Regions from separate parts of the Azospirillum thiophilum genome, predicted to be linked through region 1. Evidence: riboswitches for the same ligand, from Rfam matches in the RefSeq annotation. Region 1 holds a riboswitch; each other region holds the start of a gene.
What was found. Region 1 has a riboswitch for cobalamin ahead of AL072_RS25295 (CbtB domain-containing protein). Riboswitches for the same ligand answer to the same signal wherever they lie in the genome.
Positions count from the first base shown of each region.

Region 1 (4,204 bases):
GAGAAGATGCCGCGCTCCTCCGGCACGTAGCTGATGCCGAGCCGCGGGATTTTGTGCTGGGCCATGCCGATCAGCTCCTGGCCCTGGAAGCGGATCGAGCCGGTGCGCTTGGCCATGATGCCCATGACGGCGCGCATGGTCGAGGTCTTGCCGGCGCCGTTGCGGCCAAGCAGCGTCACCACCTCGCCCTGCCGCACCTCCAGGCTGACGCCGTGCAGCACATGGCTCTCGCCGTAGAAGCCGTGCAGGTCGGAAATCTCCAGCATGGCCGTTCCCACTCGGGCGGTCTTGGTGTTCATCCCCTCAGGCATGTCCGGTCCCCATATACGCTTCCATCACCTGCGGGTTCTTCGACACCACCTCGTAGGGCCCCTCGGCGAGGATCTCGCCGCGGCGGAGCACGGTGATGGTGTCGGAGAGATGGGCGACGACAGACAGGTTGTGCTCGACCATCAGCACGGTGCGGTCGGCGGCGACGCGCTTGATCAGGGCCGCGGTGCCCTCGATGTCCTCATGGCCCATGCCGGCCAGCGGCTCGTCGAGCAGCATCACCTCGGGGTCGAGCGCCAGGGTGGTGGCGATCTCGAGAGCCCGCTTGCGGCCATAGGGCAGCTCGGCAGCGGTGTGCCCGGCCCAGGGGGAGAGGTTGACCGCCTCGATCAGCTCCAGCGCGCGATCGTGCAGGTCGTAGAGCGACGACTCCGACTTCCAGAAATGGAAGCTGGTGCCGAGCGGGCGCTGGAGCGCGACGCGGACATTCTCCAGCACGCTGAGATGCGGGAAGACGGCCGAGATCTGGAAGGACCGCACCAAGCCCATCAGCGCGATGTCGGCCGGCTTGGTGCGGGTGATGTCGCGGCCCTTGTAGAGGATCTGGCCGCGGGTGGGCGTCAGGAACTTGGTGAGCAGGTTGAACACCGTGCTCTTGCCGGCGCCGTTCGGGCCGATCAGCGCATGGATGGTGCCCCGCTTCACCTGCAGGTTCACCTCCTTGACCGCGACGAAGCCCTTGAACTCCTTCGTCAGGTTGCGCGCTTCCAGAATGATGTCGTCGTTCGGTGCGGCGTTCATCGGTCGCGAATTCTCCTCCCTTCGTCCTTGCTTTGGGTTCCCGGTGGTCCGGGGGCCGGAAGTTCCCGGCTCGGCCGCCATGCGGTGGGACGTTTCACCGATTGTTGTACGCACTATTCGTGCCACAGCGGATATCCCTTCGGTCCGGCGCATGGACCCTTTGTGTCTCCGGTGGTTTGCTCCTGTGCGCTGCCTCCTCCGCTCCCACCGTTGCACTGAAAAGTGTCGGAATCCCGGACACTCTGTCCAGCAAACATGACAGCAGTCAAAAGGTTTGTGTGCAAGATCGTCCGTGCGGCCGGGGCGTGATTGCGCACTTGCCAAACTGTGTGCGCACTGCGATGTTGACCGCCCGACGGTGCCCTGATCGCCCCTACGGACGGCGGGGATAATAGGGAATGCGGTACGGGCCTTCCGGAAAGGCCCCAAGCCGCGGCTGCCCCCGCAACTGTGTGCGGCGAGCGTCCGGTCCATCATGCCACTGACCGCAGGGTCGGGAAGGCGGGCCGCGATGCTGTGACCCGTGAGCCAGGAAACCTGCCGGCGGACCGATGGATTTACCCAACCCCGCCGGGTGTGGCGGGAGAGCAAGGACCAGCCTGATGACCACCCATCCGCTCCACGCCACCGCCGGTTCCGCGACCCGTAGCGCCGCCCGGACCTCGGTCGCCGCCTTCGCCGCGATCCTGCTTGGCAGCTTCCTGCTGTATGGCGTCGGCTTCGCCCAGCCGCAGCAGATCCACGATGCGGCGCATGACACCCGCCATTCCTTCGCGTTTCCCTGCCACTAAGCCCAAGTCATGGATCTGATCCGGCGGCTGTTCACAGCCGCTTTGGTCGCGGGCGTGCTCTCCGGCACGGCCGCTTCCGTCGTTCAGCAGGCGACGACCGTCCCGCTGATCCTCGAGGCCGAGAAATACGAGGTGGTGACCCCGCCCGTCGCCTCCCTCACTGCCCCTGCCCCTGCCGGCGGTGCCGCCGACTCCCACCAGCACGGCCCCGTGCGCGAGGTTGGCGAGGGCGTGCCGACCACGCCGGACGAGGCGATGCAGCGCATCGGCCTGACCATCGTCGCCAACCTGTTGACCGGCGTGGCCTATGCGCTGCTGCTCGGCGCCGCCATGCTGCTGGCCGGCCGGCCCGTCGATGCCCGCCGCGGGTTGGTCTGGGGTGTCGGCGGCTTCTTCGCCGTCTCGCTGGCCCCCTCCTTCGGCCTGGCTCCGGAACTGCCGGGCATGGCCGGGGCCGAGTTGGAAGCCCGTCAGCTCTGGTGGCTCGCCGCATCGGTCGGGGCCGGCATCGGCATGGCGGCGCTCGCCTTCGCCCGCAACCGGTTGGTCATCGCCGTCGCCGTGCTGATCGCGGCACTGCCCCATCTGGTCGGCGCCCCCCATCCGGAAAGCGCCGAAGGCGCTGTCCCGCCGGAGTTGGCGGCCCGGTTCGTCGCCGCCTCGCTCGGCACCGCCGCCCTGTTCTGGGCGATCCTGGGCTCCGTCTGCGGCTGGCTGATGAGCGGGCTGGCCGCCGAACCCAGCCCCGCCGCCCGGTTGCAGACCGGCACGCGTTAAGGAGCCGAACCCATGTCCGCACCTGCAAAAACGGTTGCCGGGAAAGTTCCGGCGACCGTCATCACCGGCTTCCTCGGCGCTGGCAAGACCACGCTGATCCGCGGCCTGCTGGAAAAGGCCGAAGGCCGCCGGCTGGCCCTGATCATCAACGAGTTCGGCGATGTCGGCATCGACGGCGACATCCTGCGCGCCTGCGGCAGCCCGACCTGCACCGAAGACGACGTGATCGAGCTGGCGAACGGCTGCCTGTGCTGCACCGTCGCCGACGATTTCGTCCCGGCCATCGAAAAGCTGCTGGCCCGGCCGCAGCCGCCCGAGCATATTGTGATCGAAACGAGCGGCCTGGCCTTGCCCAAGCCGCTGGTCCAGGCCTTCCACTGGCCGGCGATCAAGTCGCGCGTCACCGTGGACGGCGTCATCGCCGTGGTCGACGCCGCCGCTGCGGCGGAGGGTCGTTTCGCCCCCGATCCGGCGGCCCTGGCGGCCCAGCGCGACGCCGCCGGCACGGTCGACCACGAGACGCCGGTCGAGGAGGTGTTCGAGGACCAGCTGCTCTGTGCCGACCTGATCGTCGTCAACAAGACCGATCTGGTCGACGCCGCCGACCTCGCCCGCGTCGAGGATCTGATCCGCGAGGCCCTCGGCCACGCCGCCGGACGCGCCATCGGCAGCGGCGCCAAGCTGGTCCGCGCTTCCCAGGGGTCCGTCGATCCGCTGGTTCTGCTCGGCGTCGGAGCGGCGGTGGAGGACGACCTAGCCAACCGCCCCAGCCATCATGACGATGAGGAAGGCCACGACCACGACGACTTCACCAGCTTCGTCGTGGAACTGCCGTCCCAGCCCGATCCCGCCGCCCTGGTGAAAACCTTGGAGGATGTGGCCGCCCTGCATGGCGTGCTGCGCCTGAAGGGCTTCATCGACGTGCCCGGCAAGCCGATGCGCCTGCTGGTGCAGGGGGTCGGCATCCGCGTGCAGAGCCATTACGACCGCCTGTGGAAACCCGGCGAGGAGCGCCGCAGCCGGCTGGTGGTGATCGGCGAAACCGGGCTTGACCGCGAGGCGGTGACGGCGGCGGTTGTTGGGTAAGAATTAAGCTGTTGCGGCGTTTGCCCCCTCCCTAACCCTCCCCCGCTTTGCGGGAGAGGGGATTGCCGCCGCATCGCAAATCTACCCTCTCCCTCGAAGAGGGGGAGGGAGGGGGCGCCGCCGCCCCTGGAACATCGACTCATGCATCTGCTCGCCGCCCGCCAGGACGAACTCGACGCCGGCCCCCAGGCCGAAGATCTGGGGCAGACGCCGGCCGACCTCGTCATGCTGTCCTTTTCCGACAGCGACCTGACCGCGCTCGCCGCCGCATGGCGGACCGGCCGCGAACACCTGCCCAGCCTTCGCCTCGCCAACCTGAACCGGCTGGGACATCCGCTGTCGGTCGATCTCTATGCCGACAGCATCGTTGCCAGGGCGAAACTGGTGGTGCTGCGCCTGCTGGGCGGCAACGGCTATTGGCGCTACGGCCTCGACCGGCTGTCCAGCCTCTGCCGGGAGCGCAACATCCCGCTGGCCGT
Region 1 covers NZ_CP012404.1:552,139-556,342, forward strand. Annotated here, with positions in the region: gene AL072_RS25285 (ABC transporter ATP-binding protein) at 1-311, opposite strand, end outside; gene AL072_RS25290 (ABC transporter ATP-binding protein) at 304-1,071, opposite strand; cobalamin riboswitch at 1,411-1,630, shown strand; gene AL072_RS25295 (CbtB domain-containing protein) at 1,674-1,862, shown strand; gene AL072_RS25300 (CbtA family protein) at 1,872-2,639, shown strand; gene cobW (cobalamin biosynthesis protein CobW) at 2,652-3,725, shown strand; gene cobN (cobaltochelatase subunit CobN) at 3,867-4,204, shown strand, end outside.

Region 2 (4,204 bases), on a different replicon from region 1:
TCAGCGCGTTGGTGACCGCATGCAGGATGAAGGCGACCGCGACCCCGGTCAGCACCAGCCGCTCGCTGCTCACCGTGCCGTCGCGGCCCCGTGCCGCCGCGAAGACGGCCAGCATGGCGGTGAGCGCGCCCAGGAAGGCGGCGGCCGGCAAGCCCACCGATCCGGCCACGGCGCCAGCATAGAGCAGGACGGTCACCGCCCCGACCGAGGCGCCGGCCGACACGCCGAACAGGTAGGGGTCGGCCAGCGGGTTGCGCGTCACCACTTGGAGCACGGCGCCCACCGCCGCCAGCCCGGCCCCGGCCAGCGCGCCCAGCAGCACGCGCGGCAGCCGCAGTTCCCAGACGATGTTGCGCTCGGCCCGGCTGGCGTCGGGGAGCGGGGGGAGCGCCGGCCAAAGCTCGTGCGCGATCACCGCCCAGACCTTGGCGACCGGGATGGGCGCGGCGCCGAAGCCGACGGCGGCGACCAGGGACGGCACGAGAAGGACGGCCAGCAGCAGGGGCAGGCGGGAGCGGCTCATTGCCTGAACAGCTCCGGGTGCAGGGTGCGGGCCATCCGTTCCAGCGCATCGACGTTGCGGGTCGAGGGCGTCTGCTCGGCATAGGTCAGGACGATGAAGCGGCGCTCGCGCACCGCCTCGACATCGGCCAGCTGCGGCGCGGCCAGCAGATGGCGGATCGCCGCCTCGGCCGGGATGCGGTGGTCGCTGACGATGATCCATTGCGGATTCCGCCGCACCATCTCCTCCCAGCTGACCCGGACATAGCTGTTGGGGATGTCGTCGAAGATGTTGCGGCCGCCGGCCAGCTCCATCAGCAGGCTGGTCATGCCCTCGCGCCCGACCGACAGCGGCGCGCCGTCGGTGTGGCAGTCGTCGCAATACATCACGCGCGGACGCTCGGTGGCGGCGGCGGTGCGCTCGGTCACCGCGGCGACGCGGCGGCGGAAATCGGCGACCATCGCTTCGGCGCGCTCGGAAATGCCGAAGATTTTGCCGAGGGACAGCAGGTCGGCGTAGAGCGTGTCCATGCTGATCGGCTCGCGCGGGCCGATGCGGATGCAGCTTTCCCGCAAGCTGTAGGTGGCGACCCCCATCTCGGCCAGCCGCGCCGGGGTGAGGCCGCGCGCCTCGTTGAAGCCGTAGCTCCAGCCGGCGAACAGGAAGTCGGGATCGGCGGACAGCACCGCCTCCAGCGTCGGGGCGCGGTCGGGCAGCCGCGGCAGGGCGGCGACGATGCCGGGCGGGGCGCCGGGCGGGGCGATCAGCCGGTGCTCGGCCCCGGCGATGCCGGAAACGGCGACCAGACGGTCGGCGAGGCCGAGATCCAGCATGGTCTGCGTCATGTTGGTGTCGTGCACCATCGGCCGCTTGGGCGGGCCGGTGAAACGGGCGGTCTCGAAGCAGTTGGCGACCTCGACCGGGTAGCTCTGGGCGTGCGCACCGCAGGCGGCCGTTCCCAGCAGGAGGGCCAGCGCAAGGCCGCGGAGGAAGGGCGGGATCATGAGCGGTCCGTCAGGTGGCCGGCAGGGGAGAGAGGTCGATGCGCAGCCGGCCGTTGCCGGGATGGCGGTCCACCGTGGCGGCGACCCGGTAGACCGCGGCCAGCCGCTCGGGGGTCAGCGCCGCGTCCGGTGGGGCGTCGGACAGCAGGCGGCCGTCCTTCATCAACAGGATGCGGTCGCACCAGCGCGCCGCCAGATCGATGTCGTGCAGTGTCGCCACCACGGTGATGCCGAGGCCGCGCAGCAGGTCGAGCAGGGCGAAGCGGTGGTGGATGTCCAGGTGGTTGGTCGGCTCGTCGAGCAGCAGGATGCGCGGGCGTTGGGCCAGGGCGCGGGCGATCATCGTCCGCTGGCGCTCGCCGCCCGACAGCCGTTCGACCGGGCGGTCGGCCAGCGCGGTCAGCTCCAGCCGGGCCAGCGCGTCCTCGACGATGGCGCGATCCTCCGGCCCCGGACCGGCGAAGGCGGAGCGGCGGTGGGCCAGCCGGCCCATGCCGACCACGTCGCGCACGGTGAAGCCCAGCGCGGCGGCGGAATCCTGCGCCTGGAGCGCCAGCCGGCGGGCCAGCTCCACCGGGCGCAGGGCGCGCGGATCCTCGCCCTCGATGCGGATTCTGCCGGCCGAGGGGGCCTGCAACCCGGCGAGGCAGCGCAGCAGCGTGGTCTTGCCTGACCCGTTGGGGCCGAGGATGCCGAGGAGGATGCCGGGCGGAACGGAGAAGCCGACCTGATGCAGCACGGTCCGGCCGCCCAGACTGCCGCCCAGCCGGCAATCCAGCCCCTCCACCGCGATGGCGGCGGGTGGTGATGGTTTTTGGGATGGTCCGGTCGGGAAAGGCGCTGGCGTCATCCGTGCTTCCTGCCGTTGCGGGGCAGGGGAACCGGGCGGACGACTTGCGGAGCATGCGCGGGCGTATCCTGGACGGACTCCGGCCACACGCATGGCAAGCGTTCCACCGGGACACCCCGCCCGAGGACGATTCGTTGTGGTGCTGGCAGGTCTCCTGGCTTGCGGGTCGTCGCCGGTCCGTCCAGCCTTCCCAGCACCCTGAAGGGCGCCAGTGGCGTAAAATGACGGAACGGCTCACCGCTCACAGTTGCGGGGGCAGCCCCGGCTTTACCGCGAAACGCGGTTCACCGGGTTCCCTCTTAGCTTCCGGCGGAGGCCGCCGGAAGAACCAGTACCGCCGCATTCATGGGCGACCCCGCCGCCGCGGTCAAGGTCCGTCAGCGTGTGGTCCGGGAAATCGCATGTGAGTCCCTCTCCCGTCCCGGGAGAGGGAAGGGGCCCAAGCGCAGCTTGGGAAGGGTGAGGGGTTAGGCACGAAGCCATGCGGTTCGGGACTCTTGGCCCACCCCTCACCCTCCCCACTTCGTGGGTCCAAAGTCGCTCGCAAGTCTCGCGACTGCGCTCCGCCTACGATCACCTTCGGTGCTCGTCCGGCCTGCGTCCGTCGGCTCTGCGCCCTCTCCCGGGGCGGGAGAGGGCAACCGTCGCCAAAGAGATGCGCGCAAAAATAGTATTTCATCCTCGTGGCTGCCCGGTCATGCGTCGCGGTCCGATATGTAATGTTATAACGTAACATATCGAGCGAGCGGGCGGTCCGCAAGGAAAGATCGGCGGGGCTTTCCACATCCCTTTCGACTGCCGCTTCATCGGCTATTAACGTGTTTTTGCTGAATTCGGAGGGTGCGGTCCGCCCATAGGGGTGATGGCGCTGGCGTGGGAATGGCGATGGGCGATTCGGACGATCTTTTCGACATGTACCGCAAGGACCAGGGCAAGGCGGCCCTGAGCGGTCCCACCCTGGCGACCGCCCTTGCCGACACGGTGCGGCGCAGCTTCGCCCAGATCGACGAGCTGTGCGCGGAGGTGACGCGGGCGCTGGCCCAGGCGCGCTACACCACGCGGCTGGCGCAGACGGTGACAGACCGGTCGAGCTATGTGCGGCTCGACCGCCAGTCCGAGAGCTTCCGCGACTATCTGCGCGGCTGGAGCCAGCAGCGGGCGGAAAAGGGCACCGGCGGCATGCATTGGGAGGCGCACATCCTCGTCACCGATCATCGGCGGACGACCAAGGAGATCGGGCTGGGCGTCGCCTTCGAATGGCCGGGCGCAGGGGAGGAGGGCAGCCTCGCCTTCGTCGAATTCTGGCCGACCGGCAGCGGGGTGGCGCTGCCGTCGGACGCGCGCGGCTTCCAGCGCGCGCTGGTCGCCAGCATCATCAAGCTGGAACAGGCCGGCGAACTGTCCAGCGTGAAGGGCCGGGGCTAAAGCGAGGCGTTCAGGCCGGAGGCCGACAGTTCCACCGGCCGGCGGGCCTGGCCGTCGCGGGCATAGGTGCCGTCGCTCGACGCCTTCTCAAGCGCGGCGAGCAGGTTGCGGTTGATGGTCAGCACCGCCTTGCGCAGGGCGACGAGGCCGGCGGCGTTGACCGACACCGCCCGGTCCAGCCGGTCGATGCGTTCCAGCGTCATCGCGCGCAGATCGTCGGGCAGGCGGATGCCCTCGTCGCGCGCCCGCAGCACGGAGGATTCCAGCTGTTCGGCCATCGCCGCCTTGCGGTGGGCGAAGACCTCCAGCCGGTCGAGCATGCCGGCGGCGATGCAGGCAGACTCCTCCTCCAGCACTGCCGACAGCGCCTCGACCGCGTCGAGGAAGTCGCGGACCAGCAGCGCGGTGGCGCCGTCATAGCCG
Region 2 covers NZ_CP012406.1:677,765-681,968, forward strand. Annotated here, with positions in the region: gene AL072_RS31355 (FecCD family ABC transporter permease) at 1-523, opposite strand, end outside; gene AL072_RS31360 (ABC transporter substrate-binding protein) at 520-1,506, opposite strand; gene AL072_RS31365 (ABC transporter ATP-binding protein) at 1,517-2,356, opposite strand; cobalamin riboswitch at 2,484-2,704, opposite strand; gene AL072_RS31370 (hypothetical protein) at 3,242-3,781, shown strand; gene AL072_RS31375 (flagellar protein FlgN) at 3,778-4,204, opposite strand, start outside.
Region 2: it holds a riboswitch for cobalamin, as region 1 does, so the genes downstream of both, AL072_RS31365 (ABC transporter ATP-binding protein) here and AL072_RS25295 (CbtB domain-containing protein) in region 1, are expected to answer to the same signal.

Region 3 (4,204 bases), on a different replicon from region 1:
CTGAATCTGACCCAATCGGCGCTGAGCCACAGCATCCGCAAGCTGGAGGATCAGATCGGGGTGGAGGTCTGGCACCGCGAGGGCCGCAGCCTGCGGCCGACCCAGGCCGGGGAATGGCTGCTGGCGGTCGCCAACCGCCTGCTGCCGCAATTGTCCCACGCCGAGGAACGGCTCCAGCAGTTCGCCCAGGGGGAGCGGGGAACCCTGCGCATCGGGATGGAATGCCACCCCTGCTATCAATGGCTGCTGAAGATCGTGGCACCCTATGTCGATGCCTGGCCGAAGGTGGACATGGACATCCGGCAGAAGTTCCAGTTCGGCGGCATCGGCGCGCTGTTCGGCCACGAGATCGACATGCTGGTCACGCCGGACCCGTTGTTCAAGCCCGGGCTGCGCTTCGAACCGGTGTTCGACTACGAGCAGGTTCTGGTGGTCGGCCCAAAGCACCGGCTGCGCGACGCCGCCTTCGTCGAACCGCGGCAGCTCACCGAGGAGATCCTGATCACCTACCCGGTGGCGACCGACCGCCTCGACATCTACACCCGGTTCCTCATGCCGGCCGGGATCAGCCCGCGGCAGCACAAGCCGATCGAGACGACAGACATCATGCTGCTGATGGTGGCGCACGGCCGCGGCGTCGCCGCCCTGCCCCGCTGGCTGGTCGAGGAACAGAGCGCCAGGTTCGACGTGAGCCCGGTGCGGCTGGGGCGGGACGGCGTCGCCAAGCAGATCTTCCTGGGCTTCCGCGAGGCGGACGCCGAGATCGACTATCTGCGCGGATTCATCGATCTGGCGCTGGCCCACCGCAACGGGGCCGCCGCCTGATCGGTCACGGCCGGCCCCTGCCGGGCAATGCCCGCTCCGGCGCTCGGCGCGCTTCGCGCAGATCTCAGCCCTGCGAGGTGTCGCGTTGAACGCTCTGAAAGGTCATGGCCGGGACCGGCCTCCCCCGGTCGTCGACGGCAACCATGACGAACCACCCCTCGGCTGCCAGCCGGCGTTCCCCGGTGGCCAGCACCTCCGCGGTGAGGGAGACGTGGACGGTCATGGAGCTCCGCCCGACCCGTTCGACCCGGCTGACCAGCTCCGCCAGTTGGCCGACCGCCACGGGGCTGTGGAAGGTGACCTTCTCGGACGAGGCCATGACGACGGCATGACGGGCGGCGCGGCTGGCCGCGATGAAGGCGGCCTTCCCCATCAAGTCGAGGGCGGTGCCACCGAACAGCGTGCCGTAATGGTTGGCCTGCTCGGGGAATATCATTTCGAGGAAGCGGGTTTCCTGCCCATCAGGAAAGGAAAGCCGGCGCTTCTCGGCGGCATGGGCGCTGTCCATTTCTTTTTCCACTCGTATTCATAGATTGGCGAGATCCTTTGGTGATTGGAGTATGTGCATGATTAACTCATGGTCTATTGGTGAAAAAGTCGAAATCGGCAAAGGGTACTCTGCAAATTGGTTAATCTTGCAAAAGAACGGCGTCGGCATAGACGGCAATTGCGTTTGCCGCCACAGGCGGTCACCCTGCCGCCCCAGAGGGAAGCGCTTGACGCCCGCACGGCCAAGCCCTACCGTATCTAGCGTTACGGTCCTCGTGTCCGACAAGATACGGGGCTAAGAGGGAAGCCGGTGCCGCCGCGTGAATGCGGTCAGGCCGGCGCTGCCCCCGCAACTGTGAGCGGAGAGCGGTTTCGTCGTTTCAGCGTCACTGGTGCCAACCTGATTTTCAGGGGCCGCACCGGGAAGGCCGGACGAAGCCGCGATGACCCGCGAGCCAGGAGACCTGCCGTAACCAGATGAACGTCCACGGGCGGGGTGACCCGGTGGTGCGCGTGTTCGCCCGTGGCGCTTTCGCCCGGTGCCTGCATGCCGTGCCGTCGTGCCGTCCCGCCGCACAAGAACAAGGGATCACGGATGCCGGCCCACGCCCCAGACTTTGCCCAGGAGCTCGTCCAGCAGCTCGCCAGCGGTTTCGACCGTCACGGGAACCTGCTGACGCTGCCCCGACGGGCACCGGATCGCCTGGACGACCGGCACGGCGTCAACCGCGCGCCGGTGCAGAGCTGGACGCCGCCCAATCCCTCCGTCATCCGCATCGACCGCGGCCGCGACGCCCTGCTGACCGCCTTCGGCAAGGCGACGCTGGACGACCGCTACCTGCTGCCGGGCGAGAGCTACCAGGATCTGTTCGCCCGCGTCGCCGCCGCCTATGCCGACGATGCCGCCCATGCCCAGCGGCTCTACGACGCCATCTCCCGCCTGTGGTTCATGCCGGCGACGCCGATCCTCAGCAACGGCGGCACCACGCGCGGGCTGCCGATCTCCTGCTTCCTCAACGCCGTGCCGGATTCGCTCGACGGCATCGTCGACGTCTGGAACGAGAATGTCCGGCTGGCGTCCAACGGCGGCGGCATCGGCACCTATTGGGGCGGCGTGCGGTCCATCGGCGAAGCGGTCAAGGGCAACGGCAGCACATCGGGCATCATCCCCTTCATCCGTGTGATGGACAGCCTGACGCTGGCGATCAGCCAGGGCTCGCTGCGGCGCGGCTCGGCCGCCGTCTATCTCGACATCCACCATCCGGAGATCGAGGAGTTCCTGGAGATCCGCAAATCCTCGGGCGACTTCAACCGCAAGAGCCTCAACCTGCACCATGCCGTCGTCATCACCGACGCCTTCATGGAGGCGGTGCGCGACGACAAGCCCTTCCCGCTGGTCAGCCCCAAGAGCGGCGCCGTCCTGAAGCATGCCAACGCGCGCCAGGTCTGGCAGAAGATCCTGGAGGCCCGCATGCAGACCGGCGAGCCGTACCTGCTGTTCGGCGACACGGTGAACCGGGCGCTTCCCAAGCACCAGCGCGACCTCGGCCTGCGCGTCTCCACCTCCAACCTGTGCAGCGAGATCACGCTGGCGACCGGCAAGGACCATCTGGACAACGACCGCACGGCGGTGTGCTGCCTCGCCTCGATGAACCTGGAGACCTGGGACGAGTGGAACCGCGAGGAGGGGCTGGTCGAGGACGTTCTGCGCTTCCTCGACAATGTGCTGACCCGCTTCATCGCAGAGGCGCCGGAGGGGATGGAGAACGCCGTCTACTCGGCGATGCGCGAACGCTCGGTGGGCTTGGGGGTGATGGGCTTCCACTCCTTCCTCCAGGCTAGGGGCGTGCCGTTCGAAAGCGCGGTGGCCAAGGCGTGGAACCTGCGCTTCTTCCGCAAGCTGCGCCGCGACGCCGATGCCGCCTCGGTTCTGCTGGCCCACGAGCGCGGCCCCTGCCCCGACGCCGCCGAGCGCAACATGATGGTGCGCTTCAGCCACAAGCTGGCGATCGCGCCGACCGCCTCGATCAGCATCATCTGCGGCGGGGCCAGCGCCTGCATCGAGCCGATCCCGGCCAACATCTACACCCACAAGACGCTGTCGGGCTCGATGCCGGTGCGCAACCCCCATCTGGAACGGCTGCTGGCCGCCAAGGGCGCCGACCGGCCCGAGATCTGGCAGTCGATCATCGAGCATGAGGGCTCGGTCCAGCATCTCGACATCCTCGATGACGACGAGAAGGCGGTCTTCCGCACCGCCTTCGAGATCGACCAGCGCTGGATCGTCGAGTTCGCCGCCGACCGCACCCCCTTCATCTGCCAGAGCCAGTCGATCAACCTCTATCTGCCGGGCGACATCGACAAGTGGGACCTGCACATGCTGCACTGGACCGCCTGGGAGAAGGGGTTGAAGAGCCTCTACTACTGCCGCTCCAAATCGGTGCAGCGCGCCGCCTTCGCCGGCAAGGAGCGCGCGGCGGACAAGGCGGACCTGCAGGTGCCGCGCACCGACTACGAGGAATGCCTCGCCTGCCAGTGAGCCGTCCCGCTTCGGTCCGCCCGCCTTCCCCGTCGCCATCACGGATCCCCGCCCCATGACCTCGCTTCTCCACCTCGATCCCGTCAGCCTGATCGGCACCGGCCGCGTCGGGCTGCTGCAGGGCTCGGCCGCCTACAACGTCGACCGCTACCCCTGGGCCTACGCCTACTGGAAGAAGCAGCAGCAGGTCCATTGGATGGGCGAGGAGGTGCCGCTCGGCGAGGACATCAAGGACTGGACCTCCGAACGCGTCACCGACGGCGAGCGCAACCTGCTGACCCAGATCTTCCGCTTCTTCACCCAGAGCGACGTCGAGGTCAGCGACAACTATCTCAAGCGCTACATGCCGAT
Region 3 covers NZ_CP012401.1:2,185,285-2,189,488, reverse strand. Annotated here, with positions in the region: gene AL072_RS10155 (LysR family transcriptional regulator) at 1-825, shown strand, start outside; gene AL072_RS10150 (acyl-CoA thioesterase) at 890-1,333, opposite strand; cobalamin riboswitch at 1,565-1,800, shown strand; gene AL072_RS10145 (ribonucleoside-diphosphate reductase subunit alpha) at 1,910-3,853, shown strand; gene AL072_RS10140 (ribonucleotide-diphosphate reductase subunit beta) at 3,909-4,204, shown strand, end outside.
Region 3: it holds a riboswitch for cobalamin, as region 1 does, so the genes downstream of both, AL072_RS10145 (ribonucleoside-diphosphate reductase subunit alpha) here and AL072_RS25295 (CbtB domain-containing protein) in region 1, are expected to answer to the same signal.

Region 4 (4,204 bases), on a different replicon from region 1:
GGAGCGCCCGTCACCAGGCAGTCCGGCTGCGACGGGTTCGCCGGTCCGGCGGTCGATGACGACGAGGCCGGCGGCGGTACAGATGACGATGCGGTCGTCGAGCAGGCCTTCCGCGAACAGCGGGGTCCGGGCGGCGGGCGGCGGCAGCAGGGCGGCGGTCAGCGCTTGTCCGGTCAGCAGGGCCAGACAGCACAGCGCGCCGATGCGCAGGCGCAGGAAGTCCGGAAGGGCGGTCAATACCGCCCCCGACCGCACGCTGGCCGATAAGCCGGCCGACAAGCCGGCCGATAGTCCAGCCGGCCTCCGCCCATGCGGTGCGTATGGCCGGCGCGCGCGTCGGCGGCGCCCGGCAGGCTTGGGGGCAGGCAGAGGAACGGGGTGGATGCGCGAGGCATGGCGGACGGGCGTCGATGGAACGGGAGAAATGCGAGCGGGAAAGAAGCGGCCACGCCATCCTTTCCGTTTGTATTGAATCCGCGATCAGGCGGATCCCCGGCACGGAGGAGGCTTGGTTTGCTCGGACGGGCCGCAGGCGACCGCGGGAGAGATGCCGGGGTTTTCGATCCGTCGGGCACGGACTCCGGCCATGCGCACAATCATGGCGTTACGGGCCACGCGGCGGAGAGGCGTCGGTCAGGGTGCGGACGGGAAGGGAATGGAACGCCGGCTCAGCCAGCGGCCGGCGGTGCACGCGCCTGGAGGCTGGACAGGAACCAGCCGGCCGCGACGACATCGCCGGGCAGGGTGCGGGAATCGGCAAGCACCATGGCTTGGGCGGGGGTGGCCAGCGGCGGCTGGGGCGGAAGCCCGGCGCCGGCCATGATCGGGCAGAGCGGGCAATGCCCCTTCGCGGCGCCAGTCGAGCCGGAGCCGCCGTCATCCGGGACCGGCTGCCCGTCGGCATCGACGGTGATCGTCCTGATGCCGTCGACGGAGCAGATGGAGATCGTCTCCAATCCGCCGGAACCGCTATCCAATGCCATGGCCGGCATCGTCACGCTCCACACCATCATCTGGACGACAAACGCCAGAATTCCGGCCAGAAGGCCGGCGCTGCGGATGCGGTCGGTGAAGGTGCGAGGAAGGGTCAAGGTCCCGGTCGCTCGTCGGTTGTACCGCCGGAAGGAACAGGCGGCCAAATCATTGTGCGGGACTCATGGCATGGAACCGGAGCCCCGGCAAGACATTACTCCGCCCATGGACATCCATGGACATCGCGCGGCGCCGTCCGGCCGGGAACCCGTCCCCGGCAGGCCGGCGGGCGCGATCCGCTCAGGCGCCCTGATGGAGGCGTGCGTTGAACAGCGGGCCCTGGCTGTAGCGGTGCAGCGCCTTGGCGACGGCCAGAACGGCGAGGTCGGCCAGCGGCTCGATGATGATGACGCTCATATAGGCGGCGCCGAAGCTGGCGACCTCCGCGACATTCTCGGCGGTGAAGCCGTGGCCGTAGAAGGCCCAGAACGCCACCCAGGCGACGATGCCGCCCTGATAGGCGGTGGAGAGGGCCAGCGCCTGCGAGTATTTCAGTTCCACATAGGGGGTCGATGCCGGAACGATCCGCTTCGCCAGCAGGCCGATGCCCCACAGCGGAACCAGCAGGGTCGTGACGTTCATCCCATATTGCGGCAGGTCGAAGGGGGCGAAGAGCACGCCCTGGATCAGCAGGCCGGCGGCAAGGCCGATGGCCGTCGCCCCGGCACCGAACAGCAGCAGCAGGGTCGATCCGAGGATGAGATGCACCTCCGACACGCCGACCGGGTGATGCGGCAGGATCTCGAAGAAGGAGAAGACGAGGGCGGTGGCGATCAGGCTGCGCAGAGCCAGCGGCACGACGCCGCCGTCGTTGCGGATTCCATCCAGCGCCATTTTCCCGGCAAGGGCGAAGGCGCCGGCCGCCGTTGCGTAACTGAGGACGATCTTGGCGCCGTCGACGACGCCGGGTTCGATGTGCATGCTGTGTGCCCTTTCCAGATCAGCCATGGTCGAAAAGGGGCGCTGTCGCGGACCGGTGCCGGCATCGCATTCCCCCAATCGCAGGAGCGCTGTCCCTGGGCATGGGGCCGGACGGACGGCTTGCGGGGGTGCGGGCGGCCGGGAACTCCGGGAACCCATCGCATCGGCAAGCGGTCGCCGGGGCACCCCGCCCGAGGACGTTCGATCGGTCAGGCAGGTCTCCTGGCTTGCGGGTCCAGGCTGCTTCGTCGGGCCTTCCCGGCGCTGCCCGCGGCGAAGCGGGCAAACGCGCCAGTGACGCTGAAAGGACGAAGCGGCTCGCCGCTCACAGTTGCGGGGGCAGCGCCGGTCTTGCCTCCTTCCCCGGTCGGGGGGCGGCGCACCGGCTTCCCTCTTAGCCTTGCACGTCCGGGGATGCCCGCGGACGTGCAAGGAACCATAACCATCCTCACGGTAAGGTCAGGATGCGTCCGCCGTCAATAGGCTCCCCCGCGGCTGGCCGGACGGCCGGGGGCACGTCTTCCGGCCCTGTCCGGCCCTGTCCGGATCGGTGCCGGAACGGGTCATTGGTAGAAGAATGACCTCGTCTTGCGCGGGCGGCCCGGGCTATGGTGCGACGACGCCGTGCATCCGCGACAGTTTCGGGACACGGCAGGGCGGGTGGTCGGCGGATTGGTCGGCGGAGTGGAATGATCCTGGACCGGAACGGAAGGCGACGGGCGTGGCGGATCGGCGGTTTGGCCGGTGCGGTCGCGCTGCTGTTGCAGATCGTTTCCTGGGCCTGGATGCCCGCTGTGATCCAGGCAGCCAATGCCGCCGATACCAGCCGGATCGTGATCTGCGCGCCGGACGGCTTCAAGACGGTGCTGCTCGATGATCGCGGGATGCCGGTCGATCCGGACGCCGCGGACAGCGGCGCGCCCGAACACGCCATGTCCGGCGGTTCCTGCCCGTTGTGCCCCCTGATCGGCGGCTTGGCCATGCCGCCGCTCGCCGTGTTCGCGATGTCCGTCGATTTCGAACGGCATGGTCCCGAGCAACTGCCCGGCAGCCGCATCGCTGCCGGCTGGTTCCTGTCCACCCTCCAGGCGCGCGCACCGCCAGTCACCGGTTGATCGCCCCGCGGCGCAAGCGGGCTTCATGCTTGCCGCCGCCCTGCCATGATCGATCGACCGGAGTTTCCGCATGCCCGATCTCCTCTTCGGGGAGGCGGCCGGCACGACCGCGTTCGCCCCCGTCGTCCAGCCTCTTCCCGGGGCGACGACGGATGAACCGCTGTTCGATGCCGTCGCCACCCCGAACGACAGCGGCACCCGTCACGGCCGCGTCCTGTTCGCCGGTGTCCTCGCCGCCTATTTCGCCATCACCCTGTACGCCTGGCTGCGGCTCGGCGCCTGGCCGATGGCCGTCTATTCCCTGCTCGTCCTCGCCTTTGCCCTCTGGTCCGTGTACGCCGACGCCCGGCGCCGGCGGCAGGCCGAGCGCATCCGCATCTGGCCGGACCACACCCTTCTGGAGCGCATCGACGGCTCCGGACGGCGGTCGGCCAGCGAATGGCAGACCGCTTGGCTGCGGCTGGCGGTCGTTCCCGGCGGGGCCGGCGGCCCTGAACTGCGCCTGACCAGCCATGGCCGGTCGGAAACCGTCGGCACCTTCCTGACCGGGCCCGAGCGGCTCGATCTGGCGAAGGCGCTGGCCCGTCACATCGGCCGCGCGCCTGCAGCGCGCTGAGCCGCAACGTCATCTCCCTCCGCGTCATTCCCGGCGCGCTCCGCTTTCAAAGACCCGGCCCGCACCGGCACCGCATGGCGGAGCCGGCGGCGGCCCGGCCTGATCCAGGAAAGACCCGATGCCCAGCCACTCTCTGAGAACCATGACCCGCCCGGCCTTGCTGGCCGCGCTGATGGCAAGCGCGGCGTCGGTGGCGTTCGCCCAGGATGCCGCTCCTCCCACCCTGCTGCCGCCGGTCACCGTGACCGGCAATGCCGGCTCGTCGCTCACCGTGCCGGCGACGGACGAGGCGGCACAGCTGATCCGGCGCACGCCGGGCGGCGTCGAACTCGTGCCCGACACGGCTTTCAAGAACGGCGCCGCGAACACGATCAGGGACGTGCTCGGCTGGGTGCCGGGCGTCGTGACGCAGCCCAAATCGAACGTCGACAACCGGGTGTCGATCCGCGGCTCCGGCCTGACGCGCAACTACGGCAATCGCGGCGTCAATCTTTACATGGACGGCATCCCGATCAACACC
Region 4 covers NZ_CP012402.1:1,230,154-1,234,357, reverse strand. Annotated here, with positions in the region: gene AL072_RS19010 (DUF2946 family protein) at 1-237, opposite strand, end outside; gene AL072_RS19005 (DUF2946 family protein) at 669-1,091, opposite strand; gene AL072_RS19000 (energy-coupling factor ABC transporter permease) at 1,273-1,953, opposite strand; cobalamin riboswitch at 2,149-2,409, opposite strand; gene AL072_RS18995 (DUF2946 family protein) at 2,643-3,068, shown strand; gene AL072_RS18990 (DUF2244 domain-containing protein) at 3,139-3,684, shown strand; gene AL072_RS18985 (TonB-dependent receptor family protein) at 3,803-4,204, shown strand, end outside.
Region 4: it holds a riboswitch for cobalamin, as region 1 does, so the genes downstream of both, AL072_RS19000 (energy-coupling factor ABC transporter permease) here and AL072_RS25295 (CbtB domain-containing protein) in region 1, are expected to answer to the same signal.